Regions from separate parts of the Neptunomonas sp. CHC150 genome, predicted to be linked through region 1. Evidence: predicted binding sites of a transcription regulator. Region 1 holds the regulator's gene; each other region holds the start of a gene.

Region 1 (4,148 bases):
CAAGTTAATCCAGCGTGCTGTTGGCGCAATACCTTCTACATCAGCTACCGCATAGCTACGTGCTAACCAAAAAATAGATTGAGATCGCGCCCACATTTGACCCATGCGTGGATACCAGCGCTCAGCGACCCCTTTATCAATTTCGGGAATACCACCATCTAACGCCTCTTTTAACAGATCAACTATTTGCTCTGCTTTTAACATCCACTTTTCAGCCGCTGCAGCAATGCCAGCAGCTGGTACAGTCAACGATTCTGGCAACACCCCTTTGGGGAAACGAAAGCGATCTTTTGGTCGTTCATCACCTTCTAGCAACATCAAACGTAAGCTCATTTGGAGCTGGTCTAACGAGCTAATCATTTCGGCTTTAGCCGGCTCCATTCGTTCTATGTATTGCTGTAAAACAGGCTGACTATCGCACTCATCAATCATATGCTCTAACTGCCGCGACATGGTTTTTAACCAACGCTCAGTGCTGCGAACCCGCAAGCTATAAGCAAAATGCCCGGTTGTTTTAGCAGAAAGATGGTGTGCCTCATCAAACACATAAATGGTTTGCGCCGGATCGGGAAGGATAGCGCCGCCTCCGAGAGACAAATCGGCCAGTACCAGATCGTGATTGGCAACGACTACATCCGCTTTATCTAACGAATCTCTGGATTTAAAAAATGGGCATACTGAAAAGTTGCTGCAACGACGGTTGGTACAGCGGGTATGATCACTCGTGAGTGGCTGCCACACCTCTTCTTCTAGTTCCACAGCAAGACTATCGCGGTCACCATCCCAGCTACCGGAGGCAAAGCGATCCATTAACTCACTGTAGTAAGCAACGGCATCGGGTTCCATTCGCTGTGCAATTTCATCTTCATAAAGTGCCATTTGGCCTAACTCGCCTTGGCCTTCTAGCAACTTTTCAGCCTGGGATACACAGAAGTATCGCCCGCGCCCTTTAGCCAAGATATAACGCACAGGTTCTGCCATTAAACGCGAAGCTTCAGGTAAATCCTTATGAAGTAGCTGCTCTTGTAAAGCGACCGTTGCTGTAGATATAACCAAGGACTTGCCCTGCGCTTTAGCAATGGGAATAGCGCTAATCAAGTAAGCCATTGTCTTACCTGTGCCTGTGCCCGCCTCGATCAAACAGATATGATTATCGCTACTTCTTTCACCTTTTTCGTTACTTTCAATATTCCCTAAGGTGCGCGCAATTTGCGCAATCATCATTTTTTGCCCATAACGAGGCTTAAGGTCATGCAACCCGAGGAACTGGCGATATGCCTCTTGTATAGACTTTTTTAGAGCGTCGCTGAGCAAAACTTAAATCCTGATTTCAATGTCGCGGGGATAATATCAAGATACTGGATATATAAACAGAAAATCTCTTTACAACCGACCTTGCCTGTATATAATCACATGTACTGTATAAAAAAACAGTCATCTATTTGCGGGCTATCTTACCTATCGGCACTTAATTATGACGGGCACAAATATGAAACTCACAAAGCGTCAATCAGAAGTACTCGACTGCATTCGCGATCATATCGATGCAACCGGTTATCCGCCTACACGTGCCGATATAGCACGCTCACTAGGTTTTAAATCAGCCAATGCGGCTGAGGAACACTTAAAAGCGTTAGCCCGTAAGGGTGCTATAGAAATGATCCCTGGCACCTCTCGCGGTATTCGTCTTCCTGAGCTTGAGCAACCAGAGCCTGAAGGTCTTCCCTTGATCGGCCGCGTAGCCGCGGGCAGCCCTATTTTAGCCCAGGAGCACATCGAAGAGCACTGCACAATTTCAGCTGACTTTTTCCACCCACCGGCTAATTACTTGCTGCGAGTGCACGGCACGAGTATGAAAAACATCGGCATCATGGATGGCGATTTGCTGGCAGTTCACCAATGCACAGAAGCACGTAACGGCCAAATTGTAGTAGCGCGTATTGGTGACGAAGTCACCGTTAAGCGGTTCCAACGCACTGGACACATTGTAGAACTGATAGCTGAAAACGAAGAGTTTGACCCTATCGTGGTCGACTTACGCGAGAGCGAGCTTTCCATCGAAGGGTTAGGCGTTGGCGTCATACGACAAGGGAGTGAGCCATAATGCACATGTTAATTCCTGATAACAAAGCTGTTACCGGCATTATCAGCACCCAAAAAGAGTTAGGTAGCATTCGCACCAAGCTTAAACCCCGAGCTCAACAGCCCAGCGATTTCGGGAAAATTACTGAAATCGTAACACAAAGCGGTGATCTGGCAGATATGCCAATGATAATGCCGTTATTGGCGCAGCTAAGCCATGAAGACCGCTGGTTTGCTTGGATTGCTCCACCTATAAACTTGCCAAAATCGTTGCTACAAGATGCTGGAATTGATCTTAAAAAGGTAATTCTACTTTACCCTGACGAGAACCATAGCGTTCAGCAATTGGCTGAAAAAGCCCTCAGCACTGGCACATGCCATGCTGTTATTAGCTGGGCCGGAGATATTTCTGACGATGCCTTTCAGCGCCTAGAAAAAAGCGCCAGACAAGGGGCAAGTAATGGAATTTTGATTCGCCGTCGCCATGCTATTAATTGAGGAATGCACTAATAGCATAGGCACGGCATACCCAATAAGAAACGGCAAATACGCTTTAGTGAATCGTTGAAGGGCGGATCATGTCATCCGGTGATACGTCATCAGTATCGATACCTGGCTCTTCATCATTCACCAAGTCGGACATCATATGAGCACCGGCAACCAACATTCTTCTTGCAAGTTCTTCAGTGTTTTCTAACAGATTATCTTGCACAACTTGTGATAAGTTTAGCGTCATTAACGCCTCTTCTTCACCCGAGCGACGAATAACAAACTCACCCGACGCTAAACGCACAATTTCTAGCACCATCTCATCCATCAAACTACCTAACACCCCTTACTTTTTCCAATGTTGTCAATTTAAGCGTTTACCATTCTTGCATACCGCTTCGCAGTCGCTCCAGTAAAGCCCTAAACTCAGATAACCAAGAGCGATACTCTGTCAGAATATCTGCATCTTCTGCATGATCCGGATTAATCTGAACAATATGAATTTCCGATAAGCTAGGTGATAAATCGGCACCCACTTTTGCTTTGGCCGACGGGCCCGTTTTATCTGCCGCCTTCCAACAGCCTCGATAGGCAGATAACATTAAGGCAAGCCAGCTGTGTTTATTGGATTCTAACACAGATAGCTCTGTCACCTCTGGAGACTCCTGAACTGATGCATCCAGCAACCCTTGCAAATCGCTGAGCGCTTCAATCGCATCTGGGTTAAAGCGATACTTTTCTGCAATTTCTCGTAAAAAAGCCTGATAAGCAGAAGCCATCAGAAATAGGACGGATTCATGATAAGACTCAATCATCGCATGCTGATCCCAGCTATTCGATGACTGGGCTGCTTGCAACGCGTCAATATGAATACGAGCAAAGTTGAGCTTTTGGTTAGTTCTAACCAGATACACCTGACTCATCGCGACCTCAAATGTCCTCTTTGCGTGCAAAGACTCATGCACAACAAAGAGGCTCTCCTGATAACTGTTATTAACCTGCTTTTATTTGCTGGCTTTTTTAGCTTTGGGTTCAACTACAACCCATTTATCACCTTCATAAAACGCCTTCCAGCCCGTAGCTTTGCCATTCACTTCGGTCATGACGTACTGCTCTTTGGTTTTGCGGCTGTAACGAACGATCGTTTCATTACCGTCCATATCTTTAGTCGGCGCGCTGAACAAGAAATCATACTTTGGATCGATTTCTTTTTTATGCGGCAACAGCTCACTCACTTTAGGCGCACGTGTTTCACGGTTACGCGGGAACTGACTAGCGGCTAAGAATAAGCCACTAGCTCCGTCACGCAAGATATAAGTATCTTCAACCTTTTCACATGCTAGCTCTGGCATTGGCACAGGGTCCATTTTTGGCGGTGCAGCTTCTCCGTTTTTCAGGAGTTTGCGAGTATTCTTACACTCATCGTTTGTACAACCAAAATACTTACCAAAGCGCCCATTTTTTAGCTGCATTTCAGAGCCGCACTTATCGCATTCTAGTGTTGGGCCATCATACCCTTTGATACGATAATTACCCTCTTCGACCTCATAGCCTGGGCAATCCGGGTTGTTACCACA
Region 2 (4,148 bases), on a different contig from region 1:
TGGCGGATCACCTGCTCAATATGGGAGCCAATTGCATTAAAATCAGGTTTGTTGCCTTGCCCTGAGCGGCCTATCACAATTAAACGTGCATCTGATTCTAAATCGCAAATAGCTTCTACAATGTCACTATGGCGCTGGGTCTGTTCGATTTGAGCACAGCCTTGCTGTTCGGCAATTGTTTGGGCATTAGCAAGCATCTCTTTACCCATTTCAAGCGCGACTTTACTCCGTTGCTCATCCAGCGCTGCCATTTCTTTTAATAAAGAAGAGCGCGCGCCTAAACCAATTGCCCCACTCAGGTCTTCAGCAGCCGCCACGTTCTCTTTTTCGATAGCATGCAGCAATAACAGAGGTTTACTGAGTTTGTTAGCGGCCCAAATGCCAGCACTACACACGGCATTGGAAAAAGCTGAGCCGTCTAAACAAGTAATAATTTTATTCATTGTTATCTCCTCAGTGACCTGCCATCAGTTTTTCAACTTCTTTGGGATCGTTTAGGACGCCAAACTTATCGACAATCGTTTCTGTTGCTGCACTCATGCCAACGACTTCGACCTCTGCGCCTTCGCGTTTGAATTTGATAACGACTTTATCAAGCGATGATACCGCTGTGATGTCCCAAAAATGCGCATGCGTTAGGTCGATAACCACTTTATCAACCACTTCCTTGAAGTCAAATGACTCAATGAACTGCTCAGACGATGCAAAAAATACCTGACCAATCACCTGGTAGTTACGCACGCCGTTTGTTGCTTGTTCTGATTTAACGACCATAAAGCGGCCGATCTTGTTCGCAAAGAACAATGTAGCCAGCAACACACCAACAAATACACCCAACGCTAAGTTATGAGTAGCCACAACAACGATCACCGTTGCAATCATTACAATATTGGTTGATAGAGGGTGTTTTTTAAGGTCGGTAATAGAGCTCCATGAGAAAGTACCAATGGATACCATAATCATTACCGCGACGAGTGCCGCCATAGGGATTTGTTTAATCCACTCATCTAAAAAGACAACCATGATGATCAGCAATGTACCGGCTACGAAGGTCGATAGCCGTCCACGACCACCAGATTTTACGTTGATGATTGATTGACCAATCATTGCGCAACCGGCCATACCACCCATTAAACCAGCACCAATATTAGCGATGCCTTGGCCTTTACATTCTTTGTTACGGTCACTTTTTGTATCGGTTAAATCATCGACAATAGTGGCTGTCATCATGGATTCTAACAAACCAACAATAGCTAAACCGACAGAGTAAGGAAGGATGATATACAAGGTTTCTAGGTTAAGTGGTACATCAGGCCATAAAAAGATAGGTAAGGTATCAGGTAACTCACCCATGTCTCCTACAGTACGAATATCGAGCCCAATCATCATGGCAACGGCCGTTAATACGATAATACATACCAAAGGCGATGGAATCGATTTGCCTACAACCGGCACGTATGGAAACAAATAAATGATCCCCAAGCCTGCGGCCGTCATTGCGTAAACATGCCAAGTCACGTTGGTAAGCTCGGGCAGCTGTGCCATAAAGATTAAAATAGCCAGCGCATTAACAAAACCAGTAACTACAGAGCGCGATACAAACCGCATTAAGCTACCTAACTTTAGATAGCCGGCTATTATCTGAATAACACCCGTGAGTAGCGTTGCTGCTAAAAGGTATTCAAGGCCGTGGTCTTTGACTAAAGTGACCATCAGCAAAGCCATCGCGCCAGTAGCGGCCGATATCATGCCAGGGCGGCCACCCACTATCGCGATGATAACTGCGATACAGAATGAGGCATACAAACCTACTTTAGGGTCAACGCCTGCAATAATAGAAAAAGCGATTGCTTCAGGGATTAAGGCCAACGCCACTACAGTGCCGGCCAGTAAGTCGCCCCGAATATTAGAGAGCCATTCTAGTTTCATTTTTTCAAGCATAGTAAACCTTGTCATGTGTTTAAAACAACGCTGTCTCGGCGCTCAGCTTCAAGCGATTGCTCTTTAGCTGCTGTGCAGATTCTACGTTTTTGATAGTTGCGATACTTTTAAAACTGCGGTTGCTAACAGATAGCACACATCGTTTATCCTTTGATGACAAACGCGCGGTTATAAGTTCTGATTCCAAACGTACCCACCGCAGACGCGGTATTAGGGTGTCATCCGAAAACGATGACTGTTTGAGGAGAGGTTGCCTAAGGTGGCGTGATCAGCAAAATGCTTACCTTATATCCATTTAATGATTGGCCGAATTTTACAATAATTTACCATGTAAGAAAATAACAACCTGCCGTCTAGGCTTTATTTAGTACTCTGTTAGTTTTGCCCAAATCAATATCATCCCTATGGTTCATCTTTACCGTGTATCCAGTGCGTTAACGGCAGGTTGAAAAAGCGCTTACAAGCAGAGTGTAGGCACTAACCCATTAAGGACTCATTGCTTTGCTGTCGGATTACGCTAAAATACTGTAATTATATACAGTGCAGGATTGTGTCATGCTTCGATTTATTCCTCTTAAAGCTCAAGCGGGTATCGCAGGGTTCGAGTCCCCTGCTGCCGAGTACACGCAATTATCCTTAACCTTAGATCAAATCTTAATTGACCACCCTTCAGCTACCTATTTGGGAGTTGTTGAGGGCGAATCGATGACGGGGGTAGGGATTTTTCCTCACGATATTTTGGTAGTCTCACGAGCAGAAAAAGTTATCTCTGGCGATGTCATTGTCGCCACGTTAAACGGTAATTTTGTGTGTAAAATTGCCGATACTAAAAATATGCGGCTACTGTCCTCAGCCAAAGGCTTTAAAACTTACCAATTAAATGACGGCGATGAGTTTCTAGTTGAGGGGGTTGTAACGCGCTCAATTCGTATGCACCGGCCTTTTAAACGTGGGTTAGTGTAAAAAAACCAATTTAATGCCTGAGTGCTTTCGCGAACTTAGCGCGTTTTGCCACACGCCATCCCTGATCATTTATTGGCGTAGCTGTAGCTCGTGATCACCTATCTTTAAAATATTCCAGACAGGCGGCTTAACCTCCATTTTGTTATGTCTAATATCGTCTATTATTTGCGATTCGCTAAGCCCCTCATGACGACCAAACGAGGAATGCTTCCACTGATCATCCGCAAAATAAAAAAGGTATATCTGAATTCGATTACCCTCTTGTTCCGTAATGAGTAAATAGTCGGTTTGTTGATCTTTATTTAAGTCTATTGGCTGTAAATAGGTAGCGCTCAGTTGCCTAAACAACCAGACATTATTAACCATCATGTCGTAGATAGGCTTTTCCAGAGATTCAGGTAGTTCTCCGTTCAATACGTTGATCGTAGCGATGAGGGTGTCTTGCTCGACCGCTGCCGCTTTGCCTCGTTCAGTAAATAAAGCATCTATCTTGATGGTTAGCTTGAGATTATCTGGATGCTTTGCTTTTAATGCGTTAAGCGCATCATAACCGGGCTTGGCTAAGTTATATCTGAGGTAATAAAAATCAACCTCCTCCAGTACTAAATCATCATGACTAAGCAGGTTAATTTGGCTATGTGCCGATATTTTTCGAAAATCAAGAATAGGAGTATTAACAAGTAACATAGAGCCAAGTACAACAACGCCCATGCGAATGTTTATCCAATTAAGGCGGTATAGCCAATTATCCCGTTTCGACACAATGCTCCACGAATAGCCGCACGAAAATAAGGTTAGTAGACTCCACAGTAGCCAAGCCCAGCAGCGGTCTACACTCCAACCGTATTGCTCGATACGCACATAAAGTCCATAAGCACTGATGATGCTATAAATGGGCAATAAGGCTAAACCAATATAGATGAAGCGATGAATAGCCGTTGGATAAGGCCGCTGGTTAGGATCATCTTGATAAACGGCATTAGTAAAAAACAGGAGAATAGCCTGCATCCATAAGATTAATAGACTGCCCCCCGATTCCCATAAAGGCGTTAGCCCTGTAAATGGCAATGAGAGTAAAAAAATAATCGATACAAAAATTAAGACAACCAATAAAAACTTCATCAACGCTTGTTGAATTCTGGTTAGTGTATCAATGATGCCGGACTGCTGACGGAATATGGCAATGCCTACCCCATTCGCCAAAGAAAGTATCGGATAATAGAAGTGAGGCTGTTCAAATAGCG
Region 3 (4,148 bases), on a different contig from region 1:
AAACTTATCTTCAGAGGTTTTGTCATCGGGGTTACGGTCAGGATGGAACTTCATCGCCATGCGACGAAATGCTTTTTTAATTTCCTGATCACTGGCGTTGCGATCAACACCTAAAACGTCGTAATAATCTTTCTTAGACATATCCGGTTCTATTCTACTTCAGCGGTTAGCTCCCGCCGGGAGCCGGACACGACAACGCGGGCCAAAGCCCGCGCTGCCACACATACTACTGATTAGGGCAAGCGCGATGCTTACTTCTTATCATCTTTCACTTCTTCAAACTCAGCATCGACAGCGTCATCAGCCGTGGCTTGCTCTTCACCTTGCGGCTGAGCTTCGCCTTCTTGAGCGGCTTCGGCATACATCTTCTGAGCCAATCCAGACACCGCTTCAGTTAGCGCCTCTGTTTTGGTATCGATGTCTGCTTTGTCATCAGCTTTCAATGCTTCTTCCAAGGCAGTGATTGCGGCTTCAATCGCAGCGGTTTCTTCAGCTGTAGCTTTATCGCCAGCTTCTTTCAGCGTTTTCTTCGCTGAATGAACCATTGCATCACCTTGGTTACGCGCTTGAGTCAGCTCTTCGAACTGCTTATCAGCATCCGCGTTAGCTTCTGCATCACGAACCATTTGTTCAATTTCTTCATCGCTCAAGCCTGAAGACGCTTTGATAACGATCGACTGCTCTTTACCTGTCGCTTTATCTTTAGCTGACACGTTCAAGATACCGTTAGCATCCAAGTCAAAAGTTACTTCAACTTGTGGAACACCACGTGGAGCTGGTGGAATATCAGCCAAATCGAAGCGACCCAAAGATTTGTTCTGAGATGCTTGCTTACGCTCACCTTGAACAACATGGATGGTTACCGCGCTTTGATTGTCTTCAGCTGTAGAGAAGATTTGAGACTTCTTCGTTGGAATAGTCGTGTTCTTCTCGATCAACGGAGTTGCCACGCCGCCCATTGTTTCGATACCCAATGTCAACGGTGTAACGTCTAATAAAAGCACGTCTTTAACATCACCCGACAGTACAGCACCTTGGATAGCTGCGCCAATCGCTACGGCTTCATCTGGGTTTACGTCTTTACGCGGGTCTTTACCAAAGAACTCAGAAACAACTTTCTGAACCAATGGCATACGAGTCTGACCACCAACCAAGATAACTTCGTCGATATCAGAAGCGCTTAAACCAGCATCTTTCAATGCAGTGCGACAAGGGTTGATTGAGTTAGTAACCAGCTCTTCTACCAAAGACTCTAACTTCGAACGTGAAATCTTAACGTTCAAGTGTTTTGGTCCAGTAGAGTCAGCCGTAATGTAAGGCAAGTTTACGTCGGTAGACTGCGCAGACGACAACTCAACTTTCGCTTTTTCAGCACCTTCTTTCAGACGTTGTAGCGCCAACGGGTCGTTGTGCAAATCGATACCGGTTTCTTTCTTAAACTCAGCAGCCAAGTACTCGATCAAACGCATATCGAAGTCTTCACCACCAAGGAAAGTATCACCATTTGTAGCTAATACTTCGAACTGGTGCTCACCATCAACATCTGCGATTTCGATGATAGAAATATCGAATGTACCACCACCCAAGTCGTAAACAGCGATCGTTTTATCGCCTTTAGACTGGTCCATACCGTAAGCTAATGCAGCGGCTGTTGGCTCGTTGATGATACGCTTAACGTCTAGACCAGCGATTTTACCTGCGTCTTTTGTTGCTTGACGCTGAGCATCGTTAAAGTAAGCAGGAACCGTGATAACCGCACCTGTCACTTCTTCGCCAAGGAAATCTTCGGCGGTCTTTTTCATCTTTTTAAGTACTTCAGCTGACACCTGAGGAGGCGCCATTTTCTTGCCGTTTACGTCAACCCATGCGTCGCCGTTGTCGGCTTCGATGATTTTGTAAGGCACCATGCTGATGTCTTTTTGTACGACGTCGTCTTTGAAGCGACGACCAATCAAACGCTTGATAGCATATAAAGTATTATGCGGGTTAGTCACCGCCTGACGCTTAGCAGGCTGGCCTACTAATGTTTCGCCATCTGTAAAAGCAATAATCGAAGGCGTTGTGCGGTCGCCTTCAGCGTTTTCAATAACGCGTGTTTTTTCACCATCAAGAACCGCTACACAGGAGTTTGTGGTTCCTAAGTCGATACCGATTATTTTACCCATGTTTCTTACTCCGACTATTCAGCACCGCTATTTAGCGTGCGTTCAATCAATTAAATACCGTTGATGTCTATATGGTTGCGCCAAACGTTTTTTCAAGGCAATTTGGCGATTTTTTTAACCCTGAACGACAACAACCATGGCAGGGCGAATCAAACGACCGTGCATTGTGTAACCTTTTTGCATCACCGCCATTACGGTGTTTGCTTCATGGTCAGGCGACGGTACCATCGACATTGCTTGGTGCAATTCAGGATCGAATGGCTGGCCTTGCGGATCGACTTGTTCAATATTAAATTTAGCTAAACCACTGACGAACATTTTGTGCGTCATTTCAACGCCTTCACGCAACGCTTTTGTGGCCTCATCATCAACGCTACAAGCGTCCAATGTGCGCTCTAAACTATCGATGATAGGCAGCATTTCGTTAGTGAATTTATCCAAACCAAATTTGTGCGCTTTTTCAACATCTTGCTCTGCACGACGGCGAACATTTTGTAGTTCAGCGGTTGCTCGCAAGGCTTGGTCTTTCAGTGTAGCGACTTCATCTTGCGCAGCGGCAAGTGCCTGCTGTAGCGCCTCAACATCAGCAACCACTTCGTTGGCCGCATCGTCAGCCGCTTGTTCTGCTACGTCAGCAGCGTCCGTTTCCTGAGTGTTTGTCTCTTCAGGGGTCGGCTCATTCGGTTTTGTCTGTTCTTCAGCCATTGGGGTCTCCGATTTAACGCAATCAAACTCAACATTAACTGCTGCGTTTTATGGGGACATAGCAACGGGTTTCAACCCTTGGGCAGATAATTTTTTACTAAACGTCTACCGTTAGTCATTTTTTTATTGATCAACAATTGCGCAACGCTTAAAAATGCCTTATACATAAACACTGTATAAATAACCATGTGTGAGTTTAGCGATGCTAGCACAACTATCGATTCGAAATTTTGCAATTGTTGAAGCTCTTGATCTGGATTTAAAGGCAGGCATGACCGTCGTCAGCGGCGAAACAGGAGCTGGCAAATCGATTATGCTTGATGCCCTTGGCCTTACGATGGGCGACCGAGCCGAAGCCGGAAGCGTTCGCTTAGGTGCCGAACGTGCTGAAATCATAGCCAGCTTTGATATCAGCCAGCTAACCGAAGCCCGTGAGTGGCTAACCAGCCAAGATCTGGATTCTGATAATGAATGCATTATTCGTCGTGTTATCACCAAGGAAGGACGCTCGCGCAGTTATATTAACGGACAAGCGTGCCCATTGAATGCACTAAAGCAGTTGGGTGAACACCTCATTGCGATACATGGCCAACACGAACACCAACGCCTGCTTAAAAAAGAGCACCACCGAGAATTACTCGATCAGTTCTCACAAAGCACGGCCCAAGCCAAAAAAGTCGCCCAACTGTTTAACGAGTGGAACGCACAAAAAAAGCAATTGAATACGTTGCTTAACCAAAGCGCAGAGCATCACGCCAAAGTACAGCTGCTTAGTTATCAAGTTGAAGAGCTTGATCAAATCAATTTACAAACCGACGAGCTGGCCGAGTTAGAGTTAGAGCAAAAAGAACTCAGCCAAGCAGGCGAAATTCTGCATAACGGGCACCACTCGCTCAATTTAATGACCGATGGCGATGGTGACAATTGTGAGCAACTGCTCAATCAAGCATTGCACTCACTCGCCAACCTGAATAACGGGGCACCAGCAATCAACCAAACTATTGAGCTGCTTCAAAGCGCTCAAATTCAAATCCAAGAAGCTGGCAACGAACTCCGACATTACTTAGACCGGGTAGAAATGAACCCGTCGCGCTTACAAGCGGTTGAAGATCGCCTCTCAGTCCTGTTTGAGTTAGCGCGTAAACATCGCATTACACCAGAAGAGATCCCCGTATTTCATCAAGCATTGCAAACCGAGCTTGATGAACTTAATCATTCAGATGAAGCTCTAGAGGCCTTATCGCAACACGTTGAACAGTTGCAGCAAGATTACACACA

The links. The regulator LexA, encoded in region 1, represses DNA repair genes until DNA is damaged. The targets are predictions, from matches to a motif close to TACTGTNTANNTANACAGTA.
Region 2: OW491_RS08845 (S24 family peptidase) is a predicted target of LexA. The motif match lies at 2,465-2,484, and genes of this name have one in related genera.
Region 3: recN (DNA repair protein RecN) is a predicted target of LexA. The motif match lies at 3,041-3,060, and genes of this name have one in related genera.

Annotation. Positions count from the first base shown of each region.
Region 1 is NZ_JAPNXU010000009.1:75,055-79,202, reverse strand. It holds gene dinG (ATP-dependent DNA helicase DinG) at 1-1,314, opposite strand, end outside; gene lexA (transcriptional repressor LexA) at 1,490-2,104, shown strand; gene OW491_RS11155 (SulA-like leucine-rich domain-containing protein) at 2,104-2,580, shown strand; gene OW491_RS11150 (hypothetical protein) at 2,636-2,899, opposite strand; gene OW491_RS11145 (DUF6586 family protein) at 2,949-3,494, opposite strand; gene topA (type I DNA topoisomerase) at 3,576-4,148, opposite strand, start outside.
Region 2 is NZ_JAPNXU010000006.1:602,591-606,738, reverse strand. It holds gene OW491_RS08855 (universal stress protein) at 1-443, opposite strand, end outside; gene OW491_RS08850 (SulP family inorganic anion transporter) at 454-1,941, opposite strand; gene OW491_RS08845 (S24 family peptidase) at 2,497-2,904, shown strand; gene OW491_RS08840 (DUF4153 domain-containing protein) at 2,974-4,148, opposite strand, start outside.
Region 3 is NZ_JAPNXU010000010.1:457,319-461,466, forward strand. It holds gene dnaJ (molecular chaperone DnaJ) at 1-141, opposite strand, end outside; gene dnaK (molecular chaperone DnaK) at 252-2,165, opposite strand; gene grpE (nucleotide exchange factor GrpE) at 2,280-2,870, opposite strand; gene recN (DNA repair protein RecN) at 3,073-4,148, shown strand, end outside.